Regions from separate parts of the Cohnella herbarum genome, predicted to be linked through region 1. Evidence: riboswitches for the same ligand, from Rfam matches in the RefSeq annotation. Region 1 holds a riboswitch; each other region holds the start of a gene.
What was found. A riboswitch is a leader RNA that binds a small molecule or an ion and turns the genes downstream of it on or off. The one in region 1 is predicted to bind cyclic di-AMP.
Positions count from the first base shown of each region.

Region 2: another riboswitch for cyclic di-AMP. It lies ahead of HH215_RS31825 (C40 family peptidase); the one in region 1 lies ahead of HH215_RS17225 (PAS domain S-box protein).
Region 3: another riboswitch for cyclic di-AMP. It lies ahead of HH215_RS25335 (C40 family peptidase); the one in region 1 lies ahead of HH215_RS17225 (PAS domain S-box protein).

Region 1 is NZ_CP051680.1:4,028,164-4,034,306, forward strand. Features, by position in the region: gene HH215_RS17205 (DUF1861 family protein) at 1-70, opposite strand, end outside; gene HH215_RS17210 (inorganic phosphate transporter) at 134-1,135, opposite strand; gene HH215_RS17215 (DUF47 domain-containing protein) at 1,166-1,783, opposite strand; gene HH215_RS17220 (DUF3048 domain-containing protein) at 2,121-3,194, opposite strand; gene HH215_RS17225 (PAS domain S-box protein) at 3,301-3,837, opposite strand; cyclic di-AMP (ydaO/yuaA leader) riboswitch at 3,976-4,167, opposite strand; gene HH215_RS17230 (class I SAM-dependent methyltransferase) at 4,371-5,195, opposite strand; gene HH215_RS17235 (AbfB domain-containing protein) at 5,349-6,143, opposite strand, start outside.
Region 2 is NZ_CP051680.1:7,567,872-7,574,014, reverse strand. Features, by position in the region: gene HH215_RS31830 (discoidin domain-containing protein) at 1-891, opposite strand, end outside; gene HH215_RS31825 (C40 family peptidase) at 1,152-1,658, opposite strand; cyclic di-AMP (ydaO/yuaA leader) riboswitch at 1,662-1,797, opposite strand; gene HH215_RS31820 (helix-turn-helix domain-containing protein) at 1,928-2,818, opposite strand; gene HH215_RS31815 (hypothetical protein) at 2,981-3,508, opposite strand; tRNA gene HH215_RS31810 (tRNA-Leu) at 3,672-3,757, opposite strand; tRNA gene HH215_RS31805 (tRNA-Lys) at 3,809-3,884, opposite strand; tRNA gene HH215_RS31800 (tRNA-Glu) at 3,888-3,962, opposite strand; gene HH215_RS31795 (hypothetical protein) at 4,749-4,934, shown strand; tRNA gene HH215_RS31790 (tRNA-Ser) at 5,002-5,092, opposite strand; tRNA gene HH215_RS31785 (tRNA-Asn) at 5,094-5,169, opposite strand; gene HH215_RS31780 (TetR/AcrR family transcriptional regulator) at 5,455-5,982, shown strand; gene HH215_RS31775 (MFS transporter) at 6,049-6,143, shown strand, end outside.
Region 3 is NZ_CP051680.1:5,939,338-5,945,480, reverse strand. Features, by position in the region: gene HH215_RS25350 (HelD family protein) at 1-682, shown strand, start outside; gene HH215_RS25345 (M1 family metallopeptidase) at 895-2,889, shown strand; gene HH215_RS25340 (hypothetical protein) at 2,902-3,717, shown strand; cyclic di-AMP (ydaO/yuaA leader) riboswitch at 3,927-4,067, shown strand; gene HH215_RS25335 (C40 family peptidase) at 4,072-4,566, shown strand; gene HH215_RS25330 (helix-turn-helix domain-containing protein) at 4,683-5,534, opposite strand; gene HH215_RS25325 (alcohol dehydrogenase catalytic domain-containing protein) at 5,776-6,143, shown strand, end outside.

The sequences.
Region 1 (6,143 bases):
CGGGTTTGCCCTCCGTGAATTCCCGCAATAATTCGACGCTCGATTTCGCCTGATCCGTGTATGCAAGCATGGGAGTCCTCCAGACCAAATAGAGAAAATAGAAATGACGGTATTCTTCTTACCTTTTACAAAATTAGTGGAGGAACAAACTGAGAACGTAATAGACGAGCATAGCCAAAACTCCGACGACCGGAATCGTTATCACCCAAGTCATCACGATCCGTCCTGCCATATTCCATTTCACGTCCGAAAATTTCTTCGCCGATCCGACGCCTAGAATCGATGATGTAATCGCATGCGTCGTACTGACGGGAAAATGCGCCAAAGTGGCCGATAAAATAACGGTAGCAGATGCGAAATCAGCTGTAAATCCGTTAATCGGCTGAATCTTGAATATTTTCGTCCCCATCGTCTTGATGATTTTCCATCCGCCGACCGACGTTCCAAGAGCCATTGCGATCGCTGCCGATAATTTAACCCACAGCGGGATATCCAAAGTGTCTTGAATGTTAGCCGCGACGAGCGCCATCGTGATGATTCCCATCGCTTTCTGCGCGTCGTTCGTCCCGTGGGTGAACGACTGGAATGCCGCCGTGACCACCTGTCCGTACCGGAATACTTTATTGACCTGGTGAGGACTGGATTTCGCGAAAATATACTTAAGGATGAACATAAGACAGAATCCGAGCGCGAACGCTATTATCGGAGATAGAATAAGCCATTTAAGGATCGTGGAAAACCCCGAATAGTTGATTCCCGACCAACCTTCCGACGCGATTGCGGCTCCGGCCAGCGCGCCGATAATCGCATGCGAAGAGGACGAGGGAATTCCGAACCACCAGGTGATCAAGTTCCACACGATCGCCGCGATCAACGTCGCAATGACGACGGTCAAGCCATGCTCCAGCTTGAAGGGATCCGTAATCTTGCCCCCGATCGTCTTGGCGACCCCGGTAAACATGAGCGCTCCGATCAAATTCATCGATGAAGCCAGAATAATGGCCCGCCGAGGAGTGAGGGCACGCGTCGAAACGGATGTCGCGATGGCATTCGCCGTGTCGTGAAATCCGTTAATGAAGTCAAATCCTAGAGCAAGCGTAACGATAACGACAACTAGCCACATTGTGTAATCCATTGTATTCTGTTCAGTCCCCGCTTGCGCCGATTAAGAATTGCGCATAATTATGGATTGCAGCGTATTCGCAACATCTTCGCACGAGTCGGTCGTTTCTTCCAATCGCTCGTAAATTTCTTTATGTTTAATGAGCTCGATCGGATCCTTCACGTTTAAGAACAGGTGTTTAATGCCTTGGCGCATCAAATCGTCTCCCTCGTTCTCCAGCTCATTGATCTTTACGCAATGCGGCTGCATGGCAAGCAGTTTCTTCTGGGTCAACAAATAAATCGCCGATTTGATTTCTTGAGCGCTGCGCAGCAAGCATTCGCCGAACTTGCGAATGAACGGATCGGCCTTCGTGATTTGATACATCTCGAACCGTGATGCGCAAGCTTCGATCCCGTCAAGAACGTCATCCAGCTTCTTAATCAATTCCATAATATCTTCCCGTTCGATCGGCGTGATGAACGTCTTGTTCAGTTCGGTCAGAATAACATGGGTGTACTTATCGCCTTTGTGTTCGAATTCCTTCATTTCCTTGGCGAACGAAGCTACATCCGGTAAATCCCCGTTGACGGCCGTGGCGAAACGGTCAACCGTTTCATAGATGATGTCCGCCATTTCCTCCAACGTCATAAAAAAGATATCTTTTTTCTTCCGAAACACGGATAGCCCTTCTTTCCCATGTATATGGCTTATAAATTTACAATCCGATAACGTCCCGATTACATGGCGTTAACTTATTTATTTTATCACAGGGCGTACAGGCTTTGTATAGTCCCCCAAACGGCACTTGTGACACTTTTTTTAAGTTTGACCCATAAATGGCATTGCTACTCCGTTCGGATACATCTAATTTTGCCGTTTTTTGCGAATATTTCCGTCGAAAAACGGTGAATGTTTCTAATCGATATTAAGTACGTAAACGGAAAAAGGGATTTCCGCTATCCCATTCGCATGGTCGCGGAACAATCCCTTCGTCTGCCGATGTGGAATCGCCGGCTTATTGATAAGTCACGTGCTGATCCAACGCGGTTGAATTCGGTACGACATGATAGTAGGTTACGCCCGGCAGGAACGGCAGCTCTTGTCCGTCCTTCACGAGACGGATGACGTCTCCCTCCTTACGCTCCCACTCGCACGGGATCGCCTTGCCGTTCTGGAACAAGATCGCTTTGCCGCCGCTGTTCAGATCGACGACCAGCCGGCCGACATCGTCCTTGATATCGTGTTTGGCCGAGAGTACAACCAGGTTCGTTGCGGTCAACTGCTGATCGTTGTTTTTGTCGATGTGGGGCTCGCCGTTAATAGAACGGGAATAGACCGCTTTCACGCTATCGTAAGCATAAGAAACTTTGTAGTCCGACAACATAAACTTGATGTCGATCTGAGTCGCTGCCGCAGCCGTCGCGAGCTGCGTTGGCGCAGAGTTAAAACTCAGGAGCGGCATCGTCGCCGTATTGCTGTATTTGCGTTTCTCGGCGCCTGCCCGGAGCTGCTCCAACGTCGAATAAACGTTATGAGGAGCCTTGCGGGACTTGTCCCGATAGAAGTAAGCGCCGGCGTTCGTGATTTCGTCTAAGTCTTCCTTATGCTGTCGCTGAAGGATCGCGAACGCATCGTTGCTAGCTCCGGCGTGTACGAGCACCCCGCTATAAAATTCGCCTACTTGGATGAAATAAGGACGAATGCTTCGGATCGGTCCGATCGGATCGGTGAATTCCTTGCTTTGGAACACGGCTGCGAAACGCGTTATTCCTCCTTCCGCAAGCAGCTCCCATACGATATCCGCCTGCGTGAGTCCCGATTGCGGCCGGGCGGGCTTAAGGTTATTGATCATGACCGCGAACGGCCTGTTCGATACTTCGCTCTCCGCGGGCAACCCCGTTAACGGAGCCAAGAAGGCCGCAGTAGGCGCCGTTGCGGTTTCGCTAGCCGACTCGGATGCGCTGGCCGTCGGCGCCGCCGTCTCGACCGGCAGGTTCGACGTCTCTTTCGAACCGTTGCCGCATGCGGTTAAACCAACGAGCGCGGACGCGAGCGTAAGCTGCATCGCGATTCGTAATCGTTGCGTCATGCTCAGTCTCCCTTCGCAAGATCGATCAAATATGTACTCTTCCATTAAACCATACGAGCCCCTCGGGAAAAAGAGCCGATTTTCCTTATTTCGACAACCCCGTCTACTATAGAGGCAACCGTTTATTTCTGATGATCCCGCGGAAACCTTCCGGACCTTCGTCTTCCATCGCCCTTATCCGCGCGATGGAATTCTCTACGATCTTCTTCGTTCCATCCGGCATGATCACTTCCCACTCCGAGCCATTTATAGGAATGAACTTCGTATAAGGCTTGCCAAGCAAATCTATCCGGGCTACCCCCAGAATTTCGCACAGTGCCGCATTAAAGAAGACAATCCTGCCTTCCTCGTCCGTTTCATAATAACCGTCCTTGATCAAATCTACGGTCGTGCGGATCTCCTCCGTTTGCTTCTCCCGCTCTGCCGCCTCCGATTGACGGAGTTTGTCCATCTTCAACATGGCAAAAGAGGTAAAGGTAAACGATACGGATAAGACCGTCACTACGCTTGCCGACAGTCTTGTCCCTATCTCGCGCCAATCCCCGGCGGACCAATCCATGACGAGATAATCCACGCTCATTTGGCACGTAAGCGCCGCAACGATATAAATATAAGTCAATCTTCGAATCTCCAAGTTATTCATGGGAATATCTCCTTTCCCTAATTTTCTCGAGGTTAAAAAAGGACAACAAAAAAGAAGCCTGCGCGAAGAGGATTCTTCTCGTGGCTTCTGCAATACAGCTAAGAAACGGCTAAACGACCGCATCTCTACACGATACTCGTTACCTCTCTATTGCGCTTACGAGGTTAGCTGCCGGATTCGGGCAAGAGAGTCGCCCTACTTCAGATTCCTATAACGGAACCTGATGATTCACCCCTTGAACGTTCGGACACCCGGATACTCGGATGTGCTTGCGTTCCGTTGGATCCCCCGCTCCTTGTCGTTTCCGCAAGGATTAAGCGTTGTTCGTTTGAACGAACCATGATGAGTCTAATGGTACCTGTTCCCTATAGGGTTGTAAAACGTCCTAGAACGACTTTAATCGTCGATTTACGACAAATTCGGCATTCGGGTCGCATACTTACGTGTCCATCTTCGAATTGCCCGTCATTCTCTTCCGTTTCCTTCCGCTTGCGCCAAATTTACCGAGAGCTATCGAACGAATGACTCGGCGATCAATTTTTGCTTAGCCAGAACGAACCTCCGCTCATCGATATCCCTCCGGGACGCAACTCCTCTTCAATCGGTTGCAAGATACTCAGCAATTCCGCGTCTTGGGAGATGAAATGACTAGGAAAAGTTACGCGGAATGCCGGGTTTGCGCCCTGAGCCAGCAAGTAAGCAGCCAGCATGTATTGTTCGTTGTAGAAGCGGTGGGACCAAGATGCGGGATAGTCGTCCGGCAAGAAAATATCATGAAAATGAATCCGTACGCCCGGCTTCAGGCGAGGCATGATTTCCAAAAACACGATGTTCGCGTCGGAGTTCTGAAAGACGTAATGGCTGCTGTCCACGAACAAAATATCTCCCGCCTCTAGTTCCTCGAACAGGCTTATATCCGTATTCTCCAACGGCTTCCTGATCACGTCGTCGCACAATTCATCGATTTCGTCCCGCGGGAACGGGTCGATGGAGACGATGGAAGTTCGCAACCCGTGATCGACGGCCGCCCGCTTCGCGAACTTGGTCGAATACCCCGAACCGATCTCGTAATATCGCGCCGGATCGGTTGTCGCCAACAAACCGTATAACGAGATCGCATCCAGGCCGCTAAACCATTCGTTGCGCCAGGAAGGCTGCTGCGGATTCAATACGTCCTGATCTAAGCCGATGCTCGCGAACTGTCCGCGCAGCTTAACGAATGAACGCAACTGCTCCGCATAGCTGGATCGATTGCCGTTGATGGCGTCATAGAGGGGGGTATGCCGCGGAAGCTCGCCTCCGAATCTCGGTTTCGGAACGATCGGGTAATTGACGTAGATCGGATACAATGAACTCATCCCATCGACTCCCTTCACCCCTAACCGTATTCCGTTCCTCTCCTTCTTGCGACTTATACTTGCCTACTCTGCTCTGCGCGTAGCAAACAAAAAAAACGGGAGGAGCGGCGCAAGCCGGCTCTTCCCGTTTCTCATAACCTAGCGTTCTTCTCCTTATTTCACGAAAAACGTCGCATCCGCCTGATCCAAAGCATTCGAGATCGACGAAATTTCCAACAAGCCGGCTCTGTGCCTCATGAAGGCTCCGGAAATGTTGTAGGACTCGAAGGATGTCGCCCAACCGTTCGAGAAACCGGAACGAATGTGCCAAGTCGCGTCGTTCTTGAACAACGTCGAATTGTCGTTCGCTTCCAGCCATACTTTCCCGTCCCGGTGTCTCAAATAATAGCCGGGGACGGTTACCGATTCGATCGATACCGCGGACGCGTTAGCCAGCCCGGGAACGATTCTCCATTGGGAATCGGCGGCGTACTGGGCTCCGTCGAGTTTGCCCCGCCCGCCGTTAAAGCGAATAAAGCTGCCTTGAATGTTGTAGCTTTCGAATTGATTCACCGGAATTTCGACGTCGACGCGCGTCGTCTTCCAATTCTGCGTATCGAGACCGTTCGCCGTCCACTGTATGACTTTCGTTCCGGGCAGCGCGCCCCCGCCGGCATTGTCCAACATCAAGCCGCTATGTTCGTTCATGCTCGTGTAATAACCGTTGCCTCTGTAGGCGAACTTCCATCGTTGCGTATCCAGGAAGTTATCCGTCCACAAGACGACGTTCGTCCCCGGTGTCGTAACTCCGTTAGGATCGTCCAAGACGAGATTATTGTTCACGTTCATTACCCTGAAGAAGCCGTTGCTCCGATAATCCGTCCGCCACCATTGGGTATCGGCGCTAAGATCTCCCCATTGAATGACCTTCGTTCCGGGAGGCGAGCCGCCGCCCGCGTTATCCAGCAA
Region 2 (6,143 bases), 3.5 Mb from region 1:
ATCGCCATCCCTGGCCGTTAGTTGGAACGCTCCGTCCTGCCAGATTTGGAAAGGATCCTTCCAGTCGAGGGCGCTGAACAGGATAACGTTGTGATGGATTTCCGCCCCGTCGCCTAAATGACTAAGCTGCAGCCCTTCCGTGCCGGAACGGACGATCCGGTTATTATAGAATTGGAGATTCGTAAACTTGTGCTGCGCGTTCGAGTCCTTGCTCGTATTGCCGATATACGCGCCTTCCGATTCGTTATCGTGAATGTACAGATCATGGATTTTAACGTCATCCATATTAGCAAGCGGCTGATTATCGGACTTAATCAAGAGTCCGGCAAATCCGGCATGCCCGACCTCTACATACGAGAGCTCGAAGCCGGTTGCGCTGTCGACCTTGAGGGCGCTATCCCTCGTGTGAGTCACTTCGATCCCATATCTGCCCTCCGAGTCCCCGTATCCTCCGTTCTTATGTCCAACGTAACTCGGATGCCCCGTCTGTTGAACCGGATCGTATTCTCCGGTCAGAACCCAATTCGATCCACCGCTAAGCCACAGCGAATAACCATGGCGTTGATTCATCGGCCTCTCCTGTTCGTTAATGAGGACCTGCCCTCCGTAATTTGTGATGACTAACGGATCACTGGCGCTTCGCTGCGGCAAATTCCGGATCGTGATATACCTGTATTTACCGGCTGGAATATAGAGCCGATCCAAAGTGCTCCATGCGACATCAGGGTACTTGGTCTGTACGTTCTCAATGGAAACCTCCGTCTGTCCTTGAATGGGTAATACGAAGACGTTCAGCGGTTCATCCGCCGATACCGTTGCTCCGCCGGCCGGGAAGATTGCAACGAATAGCAATGCTAAGGCAAGCAATTGAACGAAAGGCTTTTTTCTCATAATCCTTCCTCCTCGAATTTGGTTTTCGCTTGCTTTCCTTCCTCGTTCTTCTCCTTCCCCTTTTAAGGTAGCTTGCTATATCAGCGTAAATATTTCCCTTTCTCAATCCAATTAGGTGATGTTACGAAATACATCGCGATAGAACTATCTTTTTCTCGAGTTGTCGCCAATAATTTAAAAACCAAAAAAACCACCCAATCCCCTTCTGCTGGGGATTGGGTGGTTGGGTGATTATTGTTTTATCACTTCGCTCGCGCAGCCTACTCTTCCAACACTTGAGAATCATCTTCGCTCTCGTGACCCTCATTGATCATATCCGCGTAGTTCTCGCCGGAGACGACTCTTCTAGCCGTTACATATCTCTTAGCGTAGTATTTATCCGACAACTTACTAATCCGCACGCCTTTGCTGCTCGACGAGTGGGCGAATTGTCCGTCGCCTACATATATTCCCGCATGAGAAACCCCTTTGCCGCTCGTGTTGAAAAATACGAGGTCCCCAAGACGAAGATCGTCTTTCTCGACTTTCTCTCCGATTTTGGATTGGGAACTAGACGTTCTAGGCAGCTTCGTCTCATATTGATTAAAAATGTACAAAATAAATCCCGAGCAATCGAATCCGCTAGTCGTCGTTCCCCCCCATTTGTAAGGAGTTCCTACGACTTCATCTATTGCTTTGTTCAAATCGTTCTGCGATGCGAAAACGCTTCCCCCGCTAAAAGCAATAACCAAGACGAAGCTAAACAACGATAAGACAAACTTCTTCAATGTTGCTACTCTCCTTCGGTGCCTACGAGGTTAGCTTAAGGGTTCGGTTGAAGGTTCCCTATAATCCCTTGACAGCAGGATTAATTCACCCAACTTGGTTCTCCCGTTTCTCCAATCGAGAATTCGGCATAAATAGATATTAAATTACATTATGTAATATAAATTCAAAAAAAATGCGGTAAATCCTGCTTCCCAAAGATTAGAATCCTCTCATACGTTACGGATCCAATTACACCGTAAATGCGAGGACGAATAGAGGACCGGATCGCTTATCTGTCAGGCGTGTCCCGATACAAAGTCGCGACGAATTGGCTCAAGTTCATCCCCGTCTTCCGCTTGAACATTTTCCCGAACGCGTGAATATCCGAATACCCCACTTCCGATGCGATCTCGCTAAACGACATCCCCGATTGGAGAGCCAGACCCTTCGCCTTCTCCAGCCGTATCCATACCAAATATTGAAGCGGCGACATGCCGAAGGCTTGCTTAAACTGAGTAATAACGTAATTACGGCTCCAACCGGTCAGTCGCTCTAATTCTTCATGTCGGAAACCGCTTCTCAGGCGACTGTCGATGTAGTTGCGGATGAGCACGAGCTTGGCGCTTCCTGAAGACTCTTTGACCGCCGAAGCAGCCTCGTTGGAGCGGCGCGCCTCGGATAAAGCGAGCAATATTCCCATGAGCAGCTGCTGACATCTCACCTTAGCCAACGTTCCCGGCTGACGATAATAATGAACGAGCTCCGATAGGCGATTTTCCAGCGAGTGATCCGAATAATTCCCCATGTCGTGGGGAGTCTCCGCTTCCGATCTGCCGAACGCGAGTAGATCCTGCAACGGAAATTCCGCGCTCCCGAAATGAAAAACAATCGAAACGCACACATACGGCTTCCCCGGAACGGTATTCACGTAATGCGCCTCTCCCGGGCCTTGGAACAGCAAATCCCCCTTGGACGTATGATACCGGATTCCGCCAATGACGTACTCCGCATAACCTTCCACCACGTATTGAAGCTGATATTGCTTTAAGACCCTCGGTTTCAGCGACCACTCCTCCGGCGCGTGGAACATGTGGGCTAAAGTAATGTACGGCGGAAAATAAAACTCCTGCAAGTCCTCCAGCGTCTCGGAAGGATCGAGGTAATGCAGTTTCTTCGTCATAACCCCGCGCCGCCCCTCTAGGTTGACTCTTACTTCTACCTTTCTTTTCGACAATGAGGACGATTCTTCCTTTTCCATCTACTCCTAAAAACCTAACCTATTGAAGCAAAAAACGATCCTTCCCCGGTGCAATCCCGAGAAAAGATCGTTGCGTGCGCTTATTTAGAATATGGCGTTTTCCAAGTGTACATAGACGAGTTCCCCATCCGTCTCGATCCAACCGTTATCCAGTTGAACCGTTTGAGGCTCGTTCCCGTTCGTAATCGCCGTTAGCCGATCCTCTGCCCAGCTATTACCGGAGAACACGGTCAAGACTCGGTTAACCGCGTGTACGGCTTCTGCATTGCCGCCCGGGTACGTTACATCGAGCACAAGCCGGTTGCCTTGAATCCCGACGACTCCCTCGACTCCGTTCGAATTGGTGAACCCGATGCCATTTTCGCGGAACGACAGCTTATAGTCCAATTCTCCGAATAAGGAAACGATATCTTTGGTTGATGCCGCGACGCGTTCGTTCACTCCGTCCAAAGAGTCCACTTGCCGGCCTGCCCAATCTCTCATTTCGCCGAGCGCCGTTTCCAATTCGCTTCGCGCTTCTTCCACCGTCGGGGCCGCATTGCCGCATGCCGCAAGGAGAAGCAGAAGAAGCAATGCTAGAATAGTCGTCTTTATTTTACTTTTCGCCATCACTCACCCGTCCACCTCTCGTCGTTTTTCTCTACAATACGTATGGAGAGGAAGTTGGTAGCAATATCTAATATCCGCCCAAGCAAGAACCCCTCGTTATTTTCCGATACCGAAAAAGAACAATAAAAAAATCCCCGGGCAACCAGGGATTCGAACTTATTAAGTATGGTGCGGTCGAGAGGACTCGAACCTCCACGAGATTGCTCCCGCCAGCCCCTCAAGCTGGTGCGTCTGCCATTCCGCCACGACCGCATACTATTGAATTGTCGCCCGATTCGGCTTACGCCTTACGGAGCAAATAAATGGTGAGCCATGAAGGACTCGAACCTTCGACACCCTGATTAAAAGTCAGGTGCTCTACCAACTGAGCTAATGGCTCGCATGGTGACCCCTAGGGGATTCGAACCCCTGTTACCTCCGTGAAAGGGAGGTGTCTTAACCGCTTGACCAAGGGGCCATTTCCGGTCTGCGATTTCGTAATTTCGCGTTACCCGTTTCAGACGACAAATATGATTATATCCGAATCGGATGGCGAGTGCAAGCATTTTTTCGGCATTTTTTTCGGACAAGTTTTGAGACGAGTTATTCTTCAGATATTGGGCACAATCGGTGTGGATTCGGTCACCCATAATTCGATGCGATATTGAAAATGAACAGTGTCGAAGGCTTGCAGAAATAACGTTAAGCCATCATCTTATGGCTGCCTTATCCTCGCGTCACACAGCGCATAACACCCTGGCATCACCTTATTGTTAGCCCAGTCATCGAATTTTACACTCTTCTGCCGGAATAACGTTACTGCATCACCCTATTCCCTCCGTACTCTCATGTACCTATCAAATAACACCTTCGTATCGCCTTAATCGCAAATCCGTGTCCCCACTCTCTCTTACAACCTAGTCGAACATTTATCGCCGCTTCGCGCCGTGCGCAGCTCCCAGCTCAGCGATGTCGTCTTAACACCTCTCAAACTGTCGCAATATTTCTCCTTTGTCATTAGAAGTCGAAGTTGTTGTGTTTGTGTATCGATAGCGGAATTCCGATCCGTTATATGCATTGTAGGGTCCGTTTTTTCATGTGTTAGCGGAAGGCTTTTCCGTTATTATTCGAAAATGCATTATATTGTTGTACCTCCTGAGAGAATAACGGAAATTCGTTCCGTTAAACAATACATCGCGCTAGAAAGAGAGTGTCATAGTGGAAGAGAATTCCGTTATTGATGACGGATAAAGGGTGATGTTGGTTGGCGGTTGGCGGTTGGCGGTTGGCGGTTGGCGGTTGGCGGTTGGCGGTTGGCGGTTGGCGGTTGGCGGTTGGCGGTTGGCGGTTGGCGGTTGGCGGTTGGCGGTTGGCGGTTGGCGGTTGGCGGTTGGCGGTTGGCGGTTGGCGGTTGGCGGTTGGCGGTTGGCGGTTGGCGGTTGGCGATTAAAATCAAAAAGAGCCCTCCGGCATTAAGCCGTGGACTCTTTCAAGTCGTCTTATTGAATGAACATGGGTGGCGGGGAGAGAGGGATTCGAACCCTCGCACGCATGACACGTCTACTCCCTTAGCAGAGGAGCCCCTTATAGCCACTTGGGTATCTCCCCATGGCTCCCCGAACAGGACTCGAACCTGTGACAACTCGATTAACAGTCGAGTGCTCTACCAACTGAGCTATCAGGGAAAATTGTTTTTCAAAAGCGACAAGTAATAATTTATCATGGTTCGCAAATGAAGTCAAGCATTTGAAAATGGTTTTTTTCGTTTTTTTCGAATAACCATTTTCGCCTGACTTATCTGCAATAATTTGGTTGAAAACCATTGACTTCACCCTTTTCCGTATGTTATTTATTGATTAATAAATCAAATCACGCAAACAACACAACACATCCGTCGTCGGTTGCAGAGAACCGGAATTCAGCGGTACTTGAAGACCTGCGAGTCCATAATGAAAGGAGAAGAAACTAAGATGAGTCCTAAAGAGGAAGTCGCAGCAAGCCGGAAAGATCAGATCATGAACAGCGCGGCAGCCTTATTCGCCTCTCAGGGCTACTACAAAACAACGACGGCTCACGTAGCCGAAGACGTTGGCGTAACGCAGCCTTACGTATTTCATTTCTTCAAATCGAAGGAGCAGCTCTACCTCGCCGTATTGGAACGGGCTTACGAAAGAATGGTGAACGCCTTCTCGGTCGTGCAAGCGCCGCCTGAGCACCTAAGCGATCAGATGGGTCAAGCGTTCCACCTCTTGCTGGAAACCCACAGAAACGAGATGTTGCTGCTGATGCAATGCTTCACGACTCCAGAGCCGTCGATCAGAAGTTTCGCCAAGGAAAAATACTCCTTGATCTACGACAATATCTCAGCACGGTTCGAGAAAGCTCAAGTTCCGAATCCCGGTCACGAAGCCAGCTCTTTTATTTCCGCCGGTTTAATCATTACGCTATCGGAGGTACTTGAGATGCCGAAGCTATCCCCCTGGTGCGACCACGAGTAATCGTGGTTGAGTGTTGGCTTTAATTTATTTATTGATAAATAAAGTTATATAGAGGAGAGATAAACCATGTTCACCCCCGCCCGCGTACGACTATTATTCGTCACCTGCATCGCCTTATTCATGGCAATGCTCGATAATTTGGTACTTGGAGTCGCGCTTCC
Region 3 (6,143 bases), 1.9 Mb from region 1:
CGTGGATGAGGCGCAGGACGTTTCGCCGTTCCAGATCGCGCTCTTGAACACGTTCATGAACGAACCCTCCTTCACGATTCTCGGAGATTTAGCGCAAGGCATTCATGCTTACCGCGGCGTCCAACGTTGGGAAGAGATATCCGCGGTATTCGCGGAAGAGTATCCTTCCTATCATGTATTAAAGCAGAGCTACCGTTCCACGCTGGAAATTATCGAGTTCGCCAATCGGATTCTCCCTCATACGGACACCGGGCTGCCGCCTGCCGTACCCGTATTCCGAAGCGGGGATCCCGTCGACGTCGTACGGCTGAACGCCGCGGGCGATAAAATTCCTTTTATCGATACTTTCATTCGGGATAATCGAGATCGCGGCATGCAGACGATCGCGATCATCGGACGAACGGACGAGGAATGCTCGAGCTTGCATGAAGCGATGACGAAAGCCGGAATCGAAGCGAATCTGATCAGCGAAGGGCAAACCCAATATCGCGGCGGCGTGACGATCGTCCCCGTCTATTTGGCCAAAGGCCTCGAGTTCGATGCCGTGCTCATCGCCAACGCCAATGACAGCCAATACGCGCTGACGCCGCAAGATGCCAAGCTGCTGTACGTCGGCTGTACCCGCGCGCTTCACCGGTTAACGCTTATCTTCAATGGCGAAGCGACCCCATTGCTTGCGTAACGATCGCATGATTTCGATCGCGAACGGATAACGAAAGAGGCGGAGCGGATAAATCCCGCGCCGCCTCTTTCCCGTACCCGACGCGAAACGGCGTCTGACGCTTCAGCAATATTCTTACGGCTTATCCCACTTTCCTTGCGATACGAAGATATAATCCGCGGACAACCCACATATATATCTCGTAGATGCTTGTCAACGGGAGGGTTATCCGTATGCCTAAGCGCCGTTCGCTGCGAATGTTACTTTTCGTCGCTGCCGCTGCTGTACTTATTATGTCTGTTCGATTCGGGTTTGCCGACGCTTGGGTAGACCAATATGCTTTGCCCGCTTCCTCGTCGTCCGAGCTCCCGGTAACGGCTACGCCTTCTTCGGCGCAGCCTAAGGCCGATCCGGGACCCGACGCTCCCCAACAACCGAAAGCCGTTGTCCTCAGCGATCGAATAACGGAGTATCACATCTCCGTTTCTCTCGATGACCAGAACGGAAGTCTGTCCGGCGAACAAATCGTGACCTGGAAAAATCCCGGCCGCAAACCCGTGTCGGACTTCTATTTACATCTCTATCCGAACGCATTTTCACCCGGCAGCACCTTCATCAAAGAATCCAAGGGGCAACTGCGCGGCGACAAAATGAAAGAAGGAAGCTATGGAAGCATGGCGCTTACTGCTTTGACGACGGAGCAAGGAGAAACGCTTCTCCCCCGCCTCCATTACGTTCAGCCGGACGATGGCAACAAGAGCGACCGGACGTTGGTTTCCTTCCGACTGCCGGAGCCGCTTAATCCCGGATCCAGCATCACGTTGCGAATGAACTTCACCGTTAAGCTTCCGGATGTATTCGCGAGAATGGGCAAAGCCGGCGATTTCGTCATGGCGGGACAATGGTTCCCGAAAGTCGCCGTGTACGAGACGGTCGGCATGCGGGGGCGAACGACCGAAGGCTGGAATTTGCATCAATACCACGGCAATTCGGAATTCTACTCGGACTTCGGTATCTACAGCGTCCGCATCGATGTTCCCGAAACCTATAAGATTGCGGCGACGGGTTTCCAAACGAAGGCGCCCGTCCTATCCGGCGGACGCAAAAGCTTCCAATTTTACGCCGACGACGTCCATGACTTCGCTTGGTCCGCCTCTCCCGTATTCGAGTACGTGGAAGACTCCTTCTCTTCCCCCGGGGTTCCCGGCGTGCGGATCAAGCTATTCCTTGACCCGCTCCACAAGGACTTGAAGGATCGTTACATGCATGCGGCGAAATCCGCCCTAGCCAAGCTTGGACAATGGTATGGAGAATATCCATACTCCACGTTATCCATCGTCGTTCCTCCGAAGGACGGCAATGGAGCCGGAGGCATGGAGTATCCGACGCTCGTTACCGCCGCGGCCGCGCGGGACGACAATCCCGGATACGATCTGGAGCGCACGCTAGTCCACGAGATCGCCCATCAGTACTGGTACGGGCTGGTTGCCTCCAATGAATTCGAAGAAGCTTGGCTCGACGAAGGCTTTACTTCGTATACCGAAGATAAATTGATGGCCAGCATCTATGGCGTCGTTCCCAATCTGCCGATCGAAGCCAGCTATATGACCCATCCGGAGCCGCTTCATCAGTCCTCTTGGCGCTATAGTTCCTCGGATAGGTACGCCGAGAACGTCTACTTGCGCGGCAAGCTCGTACTTTCTTCCTTGGAGCGTCAAGTCGGCGACAAAACGATGAGCAAGATTTTGCGGACTTATTTTCAGAATTACAAATTCAAGCACCCTTCTTCCTCGGACTTCCAGAAGGTCGTGGAATCCGTAACGAAGACGAAGTGGACCGACTTCTTCCAAGCCTACGTCCAGCATGGAGAGATGACCGATTACGCGATCGATAACATCAACACGCGCAAGACTAGCGAAGGTTACGAAAGCCTCGTGCTTCTGAAGCGATACGGCGGCAGCCCGCAGCCGGTCTCGATCTGGCTCAAGTTCCAAGACGGGCAATCCATTCGCAAAAAATGGGACGGCGTGCAGACCCACGTCCAGTTACAGCTCTTTTCCGCTACGCCGTTAACTTACGCGGCCATCGATCCTAGCATGAACGTCGTTCTCGATAACCGCAGATATAACAACTATCTCAAGGCCGAAGTCCCCCAACAGGAACGCTCGCGAATAGCGACCGGCATAACTCAAATCATCGAAGGACTGTTCGGAACAATGGTGTGGTGAGGTGACTAAGGGATGCGTCGATTATTAAAAATGGGATGGGACATGACCGTTCGGCATAAGTATGTATTGGTTCTCCTATTTCTCTATCGCTTGTTGTGGGGATTTTTCCTTTACCGGTTCGTCGATTCGGTCGTAACGCCGGTGTTAGCCCGTTACCCCGCGGATCATCCAAACTCCGACGCGACCCATCTGTTCCTCATCGAAGCTCAATTCCGCCTGCTCAAGACCGATCTCGTGAACGAGGTTCTCTGGATGTTAGGCGGGCTGCTGCTCATGCGGATGGTTCTCACGCCCCTGCTCAACGCCGGCGTTTATTACTCCTTCCACCACGCCCTGGAAGGAGAAGGAACCCGCGTATTGTCCGGAATGCGAAGGACTTGGAAGCCGGTAACGCTGCTCTACTGGATAGAGAACGGGCTCATTCTGCTACCCGCCGCATGGCTGCTGCCGTTAGCCGAAGATCGGTTTCTCTCGGAGCCCTCCTTATCCGCTTGGCTTCAGGAAATGCTACCCTATGCCGCCGCGTGGCTGGCGTTCGGATTTATTGTTCATCTGCTGTTTCAATTCATGCAGTTCGGGGCGGTTTCGCGGGAAGGAATCTTTAAGGGCCTGAGTTTGGCGCTTCGCCGGGCGTTCCCTCTTCTGGGAATTACCTTCATCTTGCTCGGCATCGGATTGGCAGTGTCCGCGACGGCATGGGCCGTATCCTTCCTCTGGTCAGGCTTTCTCGCCGTAGCGCTGCACCAAGCTTTCCACTTCGTTCGCGCCTTGCTTAAGCTGTGGACTTCCGCTTCGCAGTATCAAGTATGGTGCAATACGAAGTCGTAAGCCCCTCTTGTCCCCTTCGACAATAGATGACACGGGACATTCCCCGGTTGCGCCTTTCGAGGCCGCGGCCGGGGTTTGGCGTTATTATCGGCGGGATAAATTGAGACTAAAGGAGGAGATCAATCCCGAGTTTTTCACTCCAGATTAAGGAATTCTCATTTAGCAGATGCAGGAAATTCGTCACGAAACCCGAATATATAAGTCTAAGTAATCAAAAATTGCCGAGTTCCCGCACAACGGGGAACGGGGGAACCATCAACACGGGTGAATTGGCTTTGCTTCATACGAGCCATAGGGGAACCTTCTACCGAACCCTCCAGCTAACCTCGTAGGCATTGGAAGGAGTCACCGGTTTTGCGCAAAGTGTCTATGTTCATGTTTTCCTTAGCAGTACTCCTAGCTTTCCAGGTAGGCAGCGCATTCGCAGACTCCAAGCTAGACAAATCGGTTGCACCGCTCATCGGAACTGACTACAAGTACGGCGGAACGACAACGAGCGGATTCGACTGCTCCGGCTTTACGGGGTACGTCTTCAACGAACTCGGCATCGATTTGCCCCGTTCTTCGCGGGATATGTTCAGCTGGGAAAAGGCAACCAAAATTGCCGACGATGAACTTCGCGCAGGCGATCTCGTATTCTTCAATACGAGCGGCAGCGGCGTCTCTCATGTCGGGATTTACGTTGGCAACAACAAATTTGCCCATGCGGCATCCAAAGGCGTTACGATTACATCCTTGGATGAATCTTACTACGCCAAGCGTTATCTCGGCGCCCGTCGCGTCATGAGCGATGGAACGTACGAGAAAGTGGCTACCGAGCAAGTCGCAGAGGTAGCTGCAGCGCAGTAACATTCGCATTATAGTAAGAGGCTGACTCGGCAGGTCTTCATTGACCGTTGAGACAGCCTCTTTGTTTTATACCTATATCCAAATCATCCATGTTCTTCTCATCGGCATCCCCTCCCTCACGCCATAAGCTCCTGCGATTTCAACTGCTTGCGCCATTCGGCGGGACTTTGACCGTAATGACTCTTGAACAGCCTCGTAAAATGATGAACGCTGTTAAATCCCGTCTCCTGAACGATGGAGCTGATCGGCATATCGCTTCCGGACAAATAACTGGCCGCGGCTCTAAGGCGAAGATCCCTGAGATATTCGAACGGCGTCATGTTCATATGTTTCTTGAACAGCCTCACGAGATAAGAGGGATCCAGGGCGACGATTTCCGCAAGCGTCTCCAACGTAACGTTCTCTTTGTACCGCCAATCCAAATAATCGATCAGCAAGTCGACCGCGGCGCGGGATTTGTGCTTGATCTTGCGATCGACCGCGACGTTTCCGCCCCCTGACGCCCCCAGAATATGGGCGATCAGCTTATACGTCTTCCGAATTTCAAGCAAGCATACTTCTCCGAGATTCGAGTCTTGTTCGGCAAGACCCGTCGATTGGAGATGATAGACGAAGTCTAGCGACTGAATGACCGAAGACGCGAGCACGATTTTAGAATAGATATCCTTGCGGGCTTGCATGAAATTCCAATCATCCACTTGCTCGTTGGAGAACGGGAACTCTTCCGGATCCTCGAGTTCCAGAAATCGGAATTTGGCTTCGGCTGCCAAGCTCTCCAGCTCATGCGGGGTAGAGTTGGGTAGAATGAACACGGCCGGCGCTTCCGCCTCGCAGACGTTTCCTCGCCACTTGAACTTGACCTTTCCTCCGGTAATATAAAGAATTTCATAACACGATGGATGCATGCCTCCTCCCGGCGCTTCGGCCGACTGCGATATCGTCCCTGCTCCGCAGTATCTGATTTCCATCTTCGACCTCCCGATAATAATGTCAATTACGTTCAAACGATATCATGATTTATTTTAAAATAACGTTATAAAACAAGAAAAATTAAATATTAATAAGGACGATACTGTGCAAATACTTACCTCCTTCCCTATTGTACACTTAAACCAATGAAACACACTACTCGAAAATGAAAGAAGGCGAATTTTCATAAAAGCCCTGCAGATCATCGGCAAGAATACATTCGAGATTATAGAAACTCCGTTGACGGATCCGCAAGAAGACCAAGTCACCGTACGTATCGAAATCGTAACTACTTGCCCGCGTTGGGACATGAACATGATGGGCGGCAAAGATATGTTCGACGCATCCAAACAGCCCGACTATCCGCTTCTTCCGGGATGGCCGGGTCATGAGATGGCAGGTACGGTCGTCGCGGTTGGAGGGAAGGTCACCTCGCTGAAAGTCGGCGATCGCGTAGCGTCTTTGGAACACCTGCTCGGCAACGGCGCATATGCCGAATATTTGAATTATCGAACGCATGAGCTCATTAAACTTCCCGACTCCGTGGAATGGAAGCAAGCCGTATCCTTTGAATTGTTCAAATGCGTGTTGATCGGCCTGTTGCAATT